Regions from separate parts of the Cytobacillus sp. FSL K6-0265 genome, predicted to be linked through region 1. Evidence: riboswitches for the same ligand, from Rfam matches in the RefSeq annotation. Region 1 holds a riboswitch; the other holds the start of a gene.

Region 1 (7,711 bases):
TTTTGGTATGGTCGGTCGTTTAACTGAGGATATGAAAGAAAATTTAACATCATTAATTATTGCCATGTTGCAGCAAAGCACGGATGGGGTCATTAAAGCCATCACTAAAATGGGTATTATCAAAGACGATGTCGATGTTGAACTTTTAAAAATTGATGTTGATTTACTAAGAGAAAGATACTATGATGTCCCCTTTAGTGAAATATCTATTGGCGAGGCGGTTAATGATTTGTTTTCCGTTGCCAATCACCATCATATACATATCCCAACAAACTTAACGTTGGTGGGGAAAACATTATTGACAATGGAAGGGATTGTGGAGAAGCTTGATCCTCATATAAGCATTTTAAAAATTGCTGAGCCTTTTGGTAGACGATTAATTATTAATAAATATCGACCGGATCATTTGGCGAAAGATTCGCTAGCGCATATCGGTGAGTATTTTGATATTTTAAAAGAAGCGCCGTATAATTTGAAAGATTTGATTGCTCTTATCAAAAAGGGGAAAATCCCGCTCGAACTGAACTTGCCCAACAGTGAAAAATTCCTAACGAGAATTGATCGTATCAGCAACCGGCTAGCATTTAGTATCGTGTTGCTGGCATTTAGCATTATAATGGTGGGCTTAATTATCGGTTCCGCCCTTGGTAGGCAATCATCTCTCCTATGGAATATACCGGCAGTAGAAATCGGCTTTGTCATTGCGATATTAATGTTCTTATTTCTTATATACACCATCATTAGAGCAGGGAGATTCTAACGATTCTCTGCTTTTTGTTTTGGATAGAATTTTTCTTGTTTTACTACACAAGCAAATCATGGTGAGAATATAGTGTAGAGAGGTGAACGGTTTTGTCTACAAACGTTAATGTTGCTTATGATTAATACAAAAATTCTCATTGGTAGTCCAATTAATCAAGAACCCGTTATTTTAAAAGAGTTTCTACTTTCGTTAGCCAATTTAAAAACGGATACAATGGAAATTCATTATTATTTCATAGATGATAATCAGGATGAAGAATCAAGTAGACTACTACGTCATTTTGCCAAATGGAAGAACAATGTTGCGATATTATCTGCAAAAGAAGATAGTATCTATATTCGCACCGACTTGACACATTTCTGGAATGATACCCTCATCTGGAAGGTTGCGCGCTTCAAAGATATGCTTATTGAGCAGGCGAAATTTGAAGCATTTGATTATCTGTTTTTAATTGACTCTGATTTGCTTTTACACCCGGATACCCTTCATACACTTATTGCCGCAAATAAAGAAATTGTCTCTGAGGTCTTTTGGACGGCTTGGCAAGAAGGGACCATCCCTTATCCGCAAGTTTGGTTAACAGATGAATATACCCACTGGAGACAGGCGGATGATGGCGTCATAACAGATGAAGAAAAACAAGTTCAAACCGAGGCGTTTATTCAACAGTTACAAACTCCAGGTGTTTATGAAGTAGGGGGATTAGGTGCGTGCACCTTAATTAGCAGGAAGGCTTTGTTAGCAGGTGTTCATTTTAGTAAAATTAAAAATCTCAGTTTTTGGGGAGAAGATCGGCATTTTTGTGTGAGAGCAGTGGCATTAGGATTGGATTTACATGTCGACACACATCTCCCTGCTTATCATATTTATCGCTCTTCTGACTTAAAAGGTATACCTACTTTTAAAGAAAAATGTCAGTATGTTCATAGCGAACTACCTATTTATCCAGAAAAAGCAGAAAACCATCAAATTCGCTTATCTATGATTGTGAAGAATGAAGAAGGTCGTTATTTACAAACGATGTTAAAGAAAGTCAAGCCCTTTATCGATGAAGCTGTGATTATAGATGATGCTAGTACTGATCAGACTATATCGATTTTCTTGAAAGAACTAAAAGGTGTGCCAATTAAATTGGTCAAGAATGCAAGTTCCCAGTTTGCCAATGAAGTAGAACTAAGAAAACAGCAGTGGTTAGAAGCAACAAATGGATTTTTAGGTTGGGTATTAAATCTTGATGCAGATGAATGGTTTGAGGAGAGTTTTATTGATTATATTGATGACTTTGTTAAACAGGATACCATCGATTTGTACTGTTTTAGACTGTATGATATGTGGGATGAAGATCATTATCGTGAAGATGAATATTGGCAAGCACATTTCCTATACCGTCCATTTCTAGCAAGAGTCGATTCAACCTTTCAGCCCGTCTGGAAAGAAACGCCCCAACATTGTGGGAGATTTCCAGAAAATATCTTTCAACTTACCCACAGCTTATCCACAATAAGAGTCAAGCATTTAGGCTGGGCAAAAGAAAAAGATCGTTTGGAAAAATACGAGAGATATAAGCTGCTTGACCCGAATAGTCTCTATGGTAATGAGAAACAATATGAATCGATTTTAGATAAGAATCCCCGTGTCATGCGATGGGAAGAAACATAAAGCGAATGGTCAAGTTGGAAATTAACCTCGATTCATAGCTATGCGACTATTTATATGCTAAACTAAAAATAATTAAAATTGTTGCAGGGGGACTCAGAATATGAGTTGAGAAGGTTAAAACCTGACCCTTAGAACCTGTTCGTTAAGACGATCGTAGGGAGCATTTTCCAACTATATGAATACGTATGGTAGGCTCTCCATTTTCGGGGAGCCTTTTGTTTTGTTTCCCTGAACATTTTTAATGACATCGATTGAAAAGAGGGAATAGAGTGAGAGAAGAAGTTGTGTTAGTAACAGGCGCAAGTCGTGGATTAGGAGCTGCAATTGCTAAGAAGTTCGGTAAGGAAGGCTATAAAGTAGTCGTTAATTATTATAGTAGTAAAGAAAAAGCTGATGCCGTAGTTGAAGAAATCGGGCATGATCGTGCATTGGCCATCCAAGCAGATGTCAGAGATCAAGAAGCAGTAAAAGCGATGGTGGCAAACGCTATTGCTCATTTTGGTCGCTTGGATATCGTTGTAAATAATGCATTAGTTCAATTTAAATTTGATCCTGTGGCACAGGCAAAAGTAGAAGAATTATCTTGGACTAGCTATCAAACCCAGTTTGAAGGTGCGATAAAAGCAAGCTTACATGTTGTACAAGCTGCTTTCCCAGCTTTAAAGGATTCACAGCAAGCCCGTGTGATTGGTATTGGCACGAATCTTTACCAGAATCCCGTCGTTGCCTACCATGAATATACAACAGCGAAAGCGGCATTAATTGGCTTTACACGCAATATGGCCAAAGAGCTTGGACAATATGACATTAATGTGAATATGGTTTCTGGTGGATTATTAGAAACAACGGATGCAAGTGCTGTTACTACCCCTGAAGTATTTGCGATTGTTGCTGATAACGCTGCTATCCGCCGTGTGACAAAACCAGAAGATGTAGCAGAAGCCGTTGTTTTCTTAGCCTCTCCAGGTGCTAGAGCGATTACGGGACAAAATCTAGTAGTCGATCATGGATTGACGATGAACTAAGATAAAAAAGGTCGTCATCTTTGTATGGCGGCCTTTTTCAATCATTAGATTCAGTTTGCGGGTCTATAATTGAGTAAGGCGTTTATATAGATGGGCGTATAAAAGCAAATGTGTGAGCTAAAATCCAATTTATGCGCAGAAGATGATAAAATGATTATTACTTCTAATTATCTCAACTACATCTAATTGATTGAACGCTCAATCAGGATTGTTCAAATTTTCCCCTGTTTATATCGATAGCCAAACATAGAAGATGCTTGTAGATGAAACGCCAGCAGTTGCTTGCTCATCGGATCCGTTACTTCATTTGGCATGTTATCGTTAAATCCAACCACTGTCACTGCACCGAGTAATTGATTCTGGTAGTCTAGCAAAGGGACGGAAGCAGACGAAATCGATGGAATTAAAGGTTCGGTTGCGAAGGAGATTTTCGATTGTTGAATCATTTGCCATTCTTCGTTATCGATTGATTGCTCGTTTCCTAGCCATTCTTTTGTCAGTGCAGGGTTTAAGAAACTTAAGAAAATCTTCCCCGCAGCAGATGTTGGTGGCAAGCTTCCGCCAAGTTGTGTACCAATATGAAGTGGTTCATTGGAATGACAAATCTTTGTCGTAATCGGACCGTTGTTTGTCCATAATGAAAACGAAACGGTGCAGGAAGTTAGCGAAGAAAGTTCCTGCATATAAGGAGTAATCGCATCGGCAATATCACGACTACCAAAGGCAGCTGTACCATATTGAATCAATTTGTTGCCAAGATAATACAGGTTTGTTCCTTTTTCACGATAGAGCATATTCAATTGTGTAAGTGTATTTAAATATTTATATAAATTACTTTTTGTAATACCGGTTTCTTCTTGAATGGTCGAGAATTTCATCGGGGTATCTTTTTGATAGATTAATTCGATGATAGAAATGCCAATTTGCAAGGATTGAATCGTCGTACTGCTTTTTTGTATCTCCATGTATGTAACTCCTCATTATGCTAGTCATGTTGAATCCTAATTTATCAGAAACCACATCAAACAACAACCTACCTTTAAAGGGTTGGTAGGATATTCCTATAAATTTAGTATATTTAAGAATAGTTAGTGAGTTGGCGACTATTAACTTAGTCAGAGAAGGTGCCCAACTCACGAAAAATAGGAAGCGGTCAAACAAAATTACTTTAACCTTTTCCATTTTTGTAGCTCTTTTTGAACATAGGATAATGATTGTAGTTTTTCTTTTAGTTCAGCTACAGAGAGACGATACGTATTATTGGAGTGATATTCTTCTACAGAGTTTGTATCAGTTTCTATTCTTGTATCTCGAGGAATGCGATAGAAGCCTTCAAGATCAATGGCTTTTGCTGCTTCTTCTTTTGTTAGTAGCACTTCATAGAGCTTTTCTCCTGGGCGTGTGCCAATTAATTCTAAAGGAAGATTAACGTGAAAAAGTTCTTTAATCGCTTGTGCTAAATCTGTAATATAGGCTGCAGGTGATTTTTGTACCATAATATCCCCATTATAAGCCTTCTCAAAAGCGTACAATACAAGTTCGACTGCCTCATCTAAACTCATCATAAAACGGGTCATTAAAGGATGCGTAACAGTTAGCGGCTTTCCGGCCTTTACTTGTTCTATAAGTAGCGGGATGATTGATCCCCGTGATGCCATGACATTTCCGTATCTTGTGCCACATATAATGGTACCACGAGCATTAGCTTGTCTCGATTTAGCGATAAATGTTTTTTCCATTAAAGCTTTAGACATTCCCATTGCATTAATTGGATAGGCTGCTTTGTCTGTTGATAGACAGACAATTTTCTTCACCCCTGCCTGTATGCCTGCACTTAATACATGATCGGTGCCAAGTATATTCGTTTTCACTGCTTCAAGTGGATGTGACTCACATGAGGGTACTTGTTTTAAGGCTGCTGCGTGGAAAATATAATCAACCCCGTCTACAGCTGGTATTAAAGTACTCATATCCCGAACATCGCCGAGGATAAAGGAGATTCTTGCATCGCCGTACTGTTTTTGCATATCGTCTTGTTTTTTTTCATCACGAGAAAAGATGCGTATTTCTTTTATTTCACTATGCAAAAACCGTTCTAACACGACATGGCCAAACGAGCCGGTTCCACCTGTAATTAATAGCGTTTTATTATTAAACATAAGTATGGAACGCACCTTTCTGTTATTTACCAAAATGGCCTTACTTTAATCCAAAATAGTATAAATAATATTCAGAGTTTACTCGTGGGTAGTTATACCAATAAGCGATAATCCCTGTTATGTGCACAGAAGGGTTTTGGACTAAGAGTGCTTGATGAAAATCACAGTCTCCCGCCATATCCGGTCTTTCTGAAAATCTCGCCTCGCCCACACAGCTTCTCCTCATAATTCTAAATTGCCCACACCATTCACGATAATTGTCTTCCGTTGCTTGAAAGAGCTGACCATCCTTTGTCATCATGCTGTAATAATAAATGTCGTACTCACCATCTATTTTCGCGAGTACTTCGCGAATGGTTGGTAAATAAATATCATCGCTATCAATAATGGCAATATAATCTCCAGTTGCGGCTTCGATACAACGATTATATGAATAGCTAGCGCCACGATTTTCCCCATTTTCTAAGATTTTTAGTTGAGGGTATTGTTGTTGATATTCTTTTAACATCGCTAATGTTTGATCGGTTGAGCCGTCGTCACAAACAATGATTTCATCGGCATATTCTTTTGGAATGCTGTCTAGCATCAAACGAACCCATTGTTCACCGTTATAAACTGGGGATAAAAAGCTGAATCTCATGATTTTTCCTCACTTTATTAAGCATGATTTTTGCGGCAGGTGTTATATCGATTAGTGTATGCGCCTAATAAAAAGTGGTGAATTTGAAAAGAAAATATTTACAGTAAATTACTTTTAGTGTAGTATTACACTAAAAAAGGGGCGAGGGGATGTTTATGGTGAGTTTACCGTTATGGTTTTGGTTATTGTATTACCTCTCTTTGTTTATTTCATTTTTGATGGCGTTAAGAATGTTATGGAGGAAACGAAGTAGAAAAACAGCATTGTTTGTCATCTTTTTTGTTCTAACAATCCCTTTTATTTCTATTTTCAATGCTATTGGTCGCGGTGAAGAAATGAATGAAGGGGAGTTTTTCCTTCATGAGCTTGCTGATGGTGCACTATGGGCGTTGTATAGTGTCTTTGGGTATCTTGTTTTGTTGTGGTATTGGTGGAAGGCTATCATATTGTCTGTAAAAAGAAGGGGATGAACGCTGACATGAAGATGTTTTTTCGAGTTTTATTACCCGCAATATGTATGTTTATATTCACATGGATATGTTCATTTTTTCCGTTTAGCAAAATTTTATTATTAGGGATTTATGTCCTGTTTCCGCTAGCCTTTATTATCCAAGGTATCATTTGCGCCCGCTTAAAAAAGCAGATGATCATAGGCTTTATCTTTTCATCTGCTGCGATAATGATGTCGGTTTCATATTGGTTTGAGGTAGGTAGTATGGTGAATGCTGTTATAGTTTATACCATATTAGGGTTCATTTCATTCCTCTTATATGGACGGAAGATGAAAAGTGCTTAGTCTATTTAAGCTACTTCATATTTGTTCTGATTTTCTCTGGGATTATAACGACTTCTGTATTTAAATTAACTGGTTGGTAGGTTTCATCTATACAATCTTGCCAATATTGGAGATGTTTTTTATCTACCCAGTGAGTCGATTCAGTCACTTCAACTCCGCCTCTACCTTGTACAGAATACCAGTAAAGATATTCATCTTCGTTTTGTACTTCACGAAAAATCGTTTCAATATACATTTTTTCTCCTTCAAGTGTGAGGAGTACTTCTTCCATATGATGATTGAGGAATTGTAACCATTCATCTACAGCTTTTGTTTTCCCTTTTTTTACTTTAAAGCGTGTGAGTTCAACGTTCATAGAATCTCTCCTTTTATTAGAATTTTAACATAAAAAGGAATAAAGAGAGCTGAGATCGAATAGTATGAGAGGCTTGAAGGAGAAAAGTGGGGGTGTTTAAAGTGGAATGCATGTTAAGTAATGGTGAAGTGTATGATTATCTGAAAAAGGATGGGGGAGAGAAAGTTCTTCTTCTCGTTCATGGCAATTATGCCTCAGCGAATCATTGGGACGTATTTTTAGAGAAAATACCTTCAAAGTATACGGTCTATGCCCCGGATTTAAGAGGTTATGGCCGATCTACTTACAATCAACCAATAGAGGATTTTAAGACA
Region 2 (7,711 bases), 1.8 Mb from region 1:
TTGGAACATAGCTTGAAAGCTTTGTTCAAAGCATGGGGGATGGATGATATTGATTAGATATATTTTTGTGTTATTCAAGAAATAAATACTATCAAGTACATTCAGGTAATTAACAACGAACAAATTCTCAATCATCAAACTGAACTTGTTCGTTGTTAACCTTACTTAGAAAGATTTCTAGCAAGGAAAAGTTAGGGCGTAATCCGATGACCGAATATGTTAAGTGTACCCAATCGATAGGAGACGTAATAGGCGATTATTAATATGATGAGCATGATCGATAAAAATAGGTAGTCTGTAAACTTTATTTTCATTACTGTATAATAGGTTCGTTCTTTTGATCCTGTAAAACCTTTTGATTCCATTGCAATTGCGACTCTTTCAGCCTTCCGAATCGCACCAGCTAATAGGGGAATAAAATATTGTTTCATTTGTTCTACAAGATTTCTCCATCCTTTTGCATGACCAAAGCCGCGAATACGATGAGCTTTCTTTAACATATCTAATTCGTGCCTGAAGGTTGGAACAAAGCGATAGCCAGCCAAAATACCGTAAGTCAACTTAGGTGAAAGGCGAGCTTGTTGCATTAAACTTAACATAAACTTTGTCGGATCAGTTGTAAAAGCAAAGAGTAAAGATAACCCTATAAAACACAATGACCTTAGCGCTAAACTTATACTAACTATAATGCTACCCATCCTGATATCAAAAGAAAGGAAGGAAAAGATAATAGGACCAGTTGCATATCTATCATCCGTATAAAGCATTGTCATCCAAGCAAGTCCGAGCGCAAAAAAGGACATAGGTATAAAGTAAAACAACCATTTCTTTATGTTCAGTTTACTGAAGAAAAATGTAAGTATCAGGATATAAATAAACATAATCGCTGGTGTAATAATATCAAAGGAAAAGCTCAACAGAATAGCAGGCATGATAATCGTAATAGCTTTCATAGTTGGATTTAATGAGTGTATCATACTGTCATCTCTTCATTCATCGACCGTAAACGGTAAGGGATCCTTAATCTGGCTCTTTCTAAAAGCTCAGTTCTTCGCCAAAGTTCTTTAGGTGTACCGTTATAAACGATGTTTCCTTCTTGCATGACCAAGACATGATTACAATATGAATCAACTAAATCCATGTCATGGGTAACGAAAACGATGGTTGTCCCTTTTTCATTTAGTTGCATGACTATACGCATAAATTGAGATATTGTATAGGCATCTTGTCCAAATGTGGGTTCATCGAATAAGAGTAAATCAGGTGTGGAATGTAACATCGTTGCTACACTTAACCTTCTTTTTTGTCCACCACTTAATGAAAATGGATTTTTCCACTTATCAGATAAAAGATCAAAATCGGTTAATAACTGATGAGCCATTCTTTCTGTTTCTACTCTAGAATAGCCACTTAGTTTCATACCAAAACACACTTCATCGTATACAGTTTGGTTAATAAACTGATGCTCAGGATTTTGAAATACATAGCCTATCTTCTTATATAACTCATTTTCATGCCAATCACTTAATGGGATGTTTAAAAAATCGATTGAACCTGATACAGGCTTATTTAATTTGGCTATTAATTGTAATAAGGTAGATTTACCAGCACCATTTTCGCCAACGATCGCACAAAACCTTCCTTTTTTGATCAAGAAAGAAAGTTCATTAAGGATTTGCTTATTTTTATAGTTAAATTGTATGTTTTTAAGATTTACAATTACTTCTGTACTTTCTTTTTCACTTGATGGTGGTCTTGCGAGTTCCCTAATTACATATCTTTTAGGTACTCTTATACGATTACTTCTTAACTCCTGTAAATGATTGATAAAACCTTCCTTTGGCGCACTATCTAAAAGGATTTCTCCTTTTTTATTAAGCGCAATCAACCGATGAGCGTACGTTTCCCAATCATCGATTTCGTGTTCAATTACAAGCAGACCAAATCTTCGTTCTTTTTGAATCCTCATAATTGTCTCGATAAACTCAATGCTAGATATAGGATCTAAATTTGCTGTAGGTTCATCTAAAATTAAATATTGAGGGTCCATTAAAAGGATGGAAGCTAGAGCAACCTTTTGTTTTTGTCCTCCTGAAAGCTGGTGAATGTTATGTTTCTTATATTGTGATAATCCTACAATGTCTAGCACATGTTCTATTCTTTGTTTCATTTGGCTTCTGGGAATAGACAAGTTTTCTAAAACAAATGCTAATTCATCTTCTACACGAACCATACAAAACTGGCTTTCCGGATCTTGAAAGACAATACCTATTTCTTGGTTGATTACTCCTTTGGGATAGGAAGAGATCGATCTCCCTTTATATAAAAGATCCCCTGAAGTAAAACCATCAATCGCCTCAGGATATAGGCCATTTAAACATAATGTAAGTGTACTTTTGCCAGATCCACTTGCTCCAAGTAATAAAGTCACTTCCTCTGCATATAAGCTAAAGCTAACATTATTTAAAGAAGGTTCATCGTGTTTATCAAAGGAAAAAGAGAAAGAGTCTAGTTCAAAAATTGGTTGATGATTTTTCATGCCTTGCTATTATCTCCTTCCCAATAGGATACCCATTTAACACACCTGTTTTCGCTAATTGATCCGCTAATATTTTTCCAAAATAACCAGCAATGATGGCTCCACTTAAGAGACGTATAACAAACATTGTCATAATAAGCCAGGATTCATAAGCATGAAAACCAGATACAAAGAAATGGTAAGGAAAACTAATAAATGCTGCACTAACACCGGAAAAAACGAGAATACGAGGTTGGTAATTTTTCCATTTTGTAACAGCGAAAGCGATTTCTGCACCTAACCCTTGCACCATTCCTGAAAGAATTAAAGCTGGACCAGATGTTGAACCGACAAGTACTTCGGTAATAGCAGCAATGGTTTCTGCTGTAAAAGCAACGCCTGGCTTTCTGATAATGTAAGCAGCTATGATTGATACAATAAACCATATGCCATAAATCAATTCATAACCAATGGGTCCAAGTCCAAACGGGGTAAGGATGGCAACAAGAACTTTACCGACCCCAAAAAAACCTAAATAAATGAAGCCAAATACTACCCCGAGGACTGACATGAGAACAATATCTTTCAAACGCCAAGATTTTCTCATGATACTTTCACTTCTTTAGCAGTTCCAGTTGGGCTGTTAGCTGACAATGTGAATGTCATTGTCACATGAGAAACCTCTTGCTTGGTCTGATCGAAAACGTTATGTAACAAGTTAAAAATATCATTCACATCTCCATCAAGCCTTGTGGCATAATGGCTATGGCTTACCTTTACTTCTGACTCCTTGGACCAATCAATTTGTTCATAAATTTTTTCCATATAATCTTCCCTCCCTAAGGGATAGAGGGCAAATTTGCAACCTGCTAACTGCTCTATTTCTTTTGTATAATCCTTGTTCAAAGCAATGTCAGTTTCGTCCATGTATACGTCTGCTGCTGAATCTCCTGGACAACCAATCGAAAAAGTGCCACTCATAGCAATGTGTTCTCCTGTTTTAGCCGCGTGTAAAAATATTGCTCTCACTACATCAAAAACATGAATTTGCTTCCCACGTATACAAGTAGAAACATCATCAGTATGAGACCACACCTTTGACATGTTCACTTCTTTAAGGGCAAATAAGATAATGTCCACATACCTTTCACTCATTACAGAAAGCGTAAACTGACAACCGACGATTCTACTTTTTCCACATAATTGATTCATATAAATATCCCCTTTAAACATTTTTTGAACAAAAAAAACTGCACCCCGATGGAATGCAGTTTGGCTATGCAAAAAAAGAGAATACACTGACCAACTGCACTTCCCCACGCTAGTATTATCTAGATCGGGTTATAAGGGTCAGGCAATTGCCTTCTCAGCCATTAAACATAGCTCCCCTAGCGCATTCGAAATATTTTGTTTGTTCATCTATCTAATCATAAGCAAAAAATCATCCCCTGTAAACCAAAACTTGTCAATCCATACTTGAAATAGAGAAAAATATATATTGATATATCAATTCATATGAAAGGCAATTAAAAATCTCAATATAGTAGAGGTGAGTAATTTCGAAATTCTAACATTAACATACTATTTTGAATGAAAAATAACCGATTACTACTCTTAGTATTGATGGTTGTCATTCCTTCTGGCGATTCTTTCACCCCGTTCATTAACCATTTTTCAATGAGGGGAGAGCGTCTTGAAATGTGGTTATTTACCGTCCCCCTAATTGATATTTATTATGAAAGAAATTATACTTATATAAGTAATTTATGGCTAATAGGTAAAGAGATTGCCTATTACTATATAATAATAGGTGAATGGCGGGCTTATTGTATACATAGTAAAATATATACTTTAAGTTGTTCTGATTGGTGGAAGAACCGAATGGTTTAAGAACTCTCAACTCGTAAAGATAATAAAAAAAAATAGGTGATTAAAATCGATATAAAAGAAATGTTAAATCAAGTTCCTGTTGTAAATGAAGAAGAAGGACGTTTATTATTAGCTAACTTACATCCACAAATGATTAAACTATTTCAGGAAAAGGAAATCGCAATCTATTACTCACTATTAGAGGATGTTTTGAAGGTTGCAAAACATTTAAATTTAGATACGGTAATTAAGTATTTCGGCATAACGCCTGTAGTGAAGGCAAGTGAAAGCATGCAGTTCCAAGAAATCTTTCGTTGCCTTCACACAAAAGAAAATAATAATAATTGGTTTTTAGATTTCTTTTCTTTGTATTTAGGTGTTTCTGTTATTTATGGCTTTAAACCTGAAGAAATGTAAGAGCTGATTCTTAATAAAGAGAAAACATTTCAAATTCCTTTTTTGAAATGTTTTTTTTATGAAGCGATAAGTGAATAAAATATTCTGTTAATTAAATGCTTTTTACTTGTATTTGCTATCATTCTTTGTAAAATGAAAGCAAGGAGTGATAAAGATGGAAGAAAAAATGGCAGGGCATAGTCTATTAGAAAAGGTTCCGTTTGGAAATGAGCAATTGAAAAGCAGGGTAGTAATGGCACCAATGACTAGAGGATTCTCACCAAATGGTGTACCGGATGAAAAGGTAGCACAATATTATCGTAGGAGAGCAGAAAATGGTGTAGGCCTTATTATTACTGAAGGCACAGCGATTAATCACCCGTCAGCGGTTGTTGGTGAAACAATTCCTCTTTTTTATGGTGAGGATGCACTAAAAGGTTGGGCAAATGTAGTAGCTCAAGTACATGAGGCTGGCGGTAAAATTATTCCACAATTATGGCATGTTGGTGCAGCAAGAAAAGCTGGAAGTTTACCAAACATCGATTCACCGCCTGTCAGTCCTTCGGGAATCACGTTAAAAGGAAAGAAAATTGATCAAATCAAGGTACTTTCCGATGAAGAAATACACGACCTAGTCGATGCATATGCAGAAGCTGCTAAATCTGCCAAAGAGATTGGATTTGATGGTATCGAATTACACGGTGCTCATGGATATTTAATTGACCAATTTTTCTGGGAACTGACGAATAAACGGACCGATCAGTATGGTGGAGACTTACAAGCACGCTCTACATTTGCAGCAGAGATCGTTAAAGCTTGCAGACAAAGAGTCGGTCCTGATTTTCCAATTGTGTTCCGCTATTCTCAGTGGAAAGGGACAGATTACAAAGCCAAGTTAGCGAATAATAGTAAGGAACTTGCCACCATATTAACACCTTTAGTTGAAGCGGGTGTCGATATTTTTCATTGTTCAACAAGACGCATATGGGAACCAGAGTTTGTTGAAGAACACCCTACATATAACTTAGCTGCTTGGACAAAGAAAATTACACAGAAACCAACCATTGCAGTTGGATCCATTGGCATTAATCGCGCCTATTTAAGTAGTGAAGATAATGCACAAATCACCATTGAAAAAAATCTTAAAATTGTCGATGAAAAAATGAATGCTGGTGAATATGATTACGTGGCTATCGGTCGTGCCCTACTTGCAGATCCAGAATGGGTTACTAAGTTAAAAGATGGGGCACTTGATCAGGCGAAAATTTACACAAAAGAAGCAGAAGGCATCCTCTATTAATGGCAAATTATTTTAAAAACCGATTGATAAGAATCGGTTTTTTCCCGTTGTTTGTTCCCACTATAGAGGGGGCCTTATGTAGCAAGATTGAATTGTAATGAGGAAGACGAATCGAAAAGTTATTTTTATGATTATTGGTATGAATGTCGGATGCCTTTACTCTATTTCATTCTCTCTATTCAATGAAAAGGTTTGGGGAAGGTGTTTTTTTGCCCGAAAGCTTTCATTAGATAATGTTTTTATTGTTTGTGGTTGTTATATGTTGATCTGATAATGATTTCTATGATTACGCTATTAACAATGTTTCTACCTTCAGAATGAGGGAATATGAAAGTGTAATGGTTGGGTCATGAAAATGAACATCACAAACCTAATTCCTTGTAAACAGATGGGTATAATGTTATATTAATCAAAAATCGATAGAGGAGAGAAAAGTAATGACCAAAACGATTCCATCAATTGTTTCAACCCAATGGTTAGAGGAACATTTAAATGATGAAAATATCCGCATATTAGACGCAACAACTTTTTTAAAGTTACCAGATGGTGATGGACTTTACTCTGTAACGAACGGACGAGACGCTTATAAAGAAGAGCATATTCCGGGCGCTGTGCATGCAGATGTAGTAAACGAATTAGCAAACCCAGATGATCCAAAAGCATTTACATTGCCATCTCGAGAAAGGTTCGTAGAAGGCATTGAAAAATTGGGTGTCGGTGATGGTACACATGTGATTATTTATGACAAAATCGCTGAAGTCGGCTCACCGAATGCCGCGTCTGATTGGGCATCCCGTGTTTGGTGGCAACTTCGTTTCGAAGGATTTGATAATGTCTCTATCTTAAACGGCGGCTTTAGAAAATGGAAAGAAGAAGGTAGAGAAGTTAAGTCAGGGATTGAATATTATCCGAAAGCGACTTTTAATGGTAGAAGAAGAAGGGAATTATTGGCTACAAAAGAAGATGTCAAAAATGCAATCGATGATCCTAACATGATCATTATGAATTGTCTATCACCAGACGTCTTTAGTGGTAAGAAAAACACTTACGGCCGTCCCGGTCATATCCCTAATAGTAAAAATGTCTTCTTTGCTGACTTATCAGATGATGAATCTCTTCTCATTAAAGAGGAAGAAAAATTACGTGAAATTTTCGAGCCGACCGGTGTATTTGATCCATCTAAAAAAGTCATCACTTATTGTGGCGGTGGAATTGCTGCTACATGGAATGCTTTCATTCTATATACACTAGGTCGCAAAGATGTCGCTGTATACGACGGTTCCATGACAGAATGGGTGCAAGACGAAAACGCGCCACTAGTAACTTCCAATAATGAATAAATTCTCTCCACGAATGTTCTCGCATTCGTGGTTTTTTCATATCGTTAAAAATAAGGATTTACATAAATGATCGTTTCCACTATATTCTATATTAATACTAAATAAGGTGTGGACAAATATATGACTCAAAAAAGATTATCCGATTCCATCGCTGATGATATTATCTCTATGATTGTCATTGAGAAACGTTTTCAACCTGGAGATAAGCTACCTAACGAAAATGAATTATCGGAAGAATTGAATATTAGTCGAACGACTTTAAGAGAAGCGATTAGAATCCTCGTTACA

What was found. Region 1 has a riboswitch for thiamine pyrophosphate ahead of MHH73_RS01995 (3-oxoacyl-ACP reductase). Riboswitches for the same ligand answer to the same signal wherever they lie in the genome.
Region 2: it holds a riboswitch for thiamine pyrophosphate, as region 1 does, so the genes downstream of both, MHH73_RS11290 (YkoF family thiamine/hydroxymethylpyrimidine-binding protein) here and MHH73_RS01995 (3-oxoacyl-ACP reductase) in region 1, are expected to answer to the same signal.

The regions. Positions count from the first base shown of each region.
Region 1 covers NZ_JBBOPE010000001.1:371,865-379,575, forward strand. Annotated here, with positions in the region: gene MHH73_RS01985 (ABC1 kinase family protein) at 1-760, shown strand, start outside; gene MHH73_RS01990 (glycosyltransferase family 2 protein) at 878-2,422, shown strand; TPP riboswitch at 2,498-2,599, shown strand; gene MHH73_RS01995 (3-oxoacyl-ACP reductase) at 2,692-3,447, shown strand; gene MHH73_RS02000 (IclR family transcriptional regulator) at 3,660-4,412, opposite strand; gene MHH73_RS02005 (polysaccharide biosynthesis protein) at 4,611-5,606, opposite strand; gene MHH73_RS02010 (glycosyltransferase family 2 protein) at 5,647-6,246, opposite strand; gene MHH73_RS02015 (hypothetical protein) at 6,396-6,716, shown strand; gene MHH73_RS02020 (DUF6176 family protein) at 7,053-7,397, opposite strand; gene phaZ (intracellular short-chain-length polyhydroxyalkanoate depolymerase) at 7,490-7,711, shown strand, end outside.
Region 2 covers NZ_JBBOPE010000001.1:2,212,906-2,220,616, reverse strand. Annotated here, with positions in the region: gene pdxR (MocR-like pyridoxine biosynthesis transcription factor PdxR) at 1-57, shown strand, start outside; gene MHH73_RS11305 (energy-coupling factor transporter transmembrane component T family protein) at 192-977, opposite strand; gene MHH73_RS11300 (ABC transporter ATP-binding protein) at 974-2,539, opposite strand; gene MHH73_RS11295 (ECF transporter S component) at 2,514-3,125, opposite strand; gene MHH73_RS11290 (YkoF family thiamine/hydroxymethylpyrimidine-binding protein) at 3,122-3,730, opposite strand; TPP riboswitch at 3,815-3,918, opposite strand; gene MHH73_RS11285 (hypothetical protein) at 4,469-4,804, shown strand; gene MHH73_RS11280 (NADH:flavin oxidoreductase) at 4,959-6,083, shown strand; gene MHH73_RS11275 (sulfurtransferase) at 6,521-7,423, shown strand; gene MHH73_RS11270 (FadR/GntR family transcriptional regulator) at 7,544-7,711, shown strand, end outside.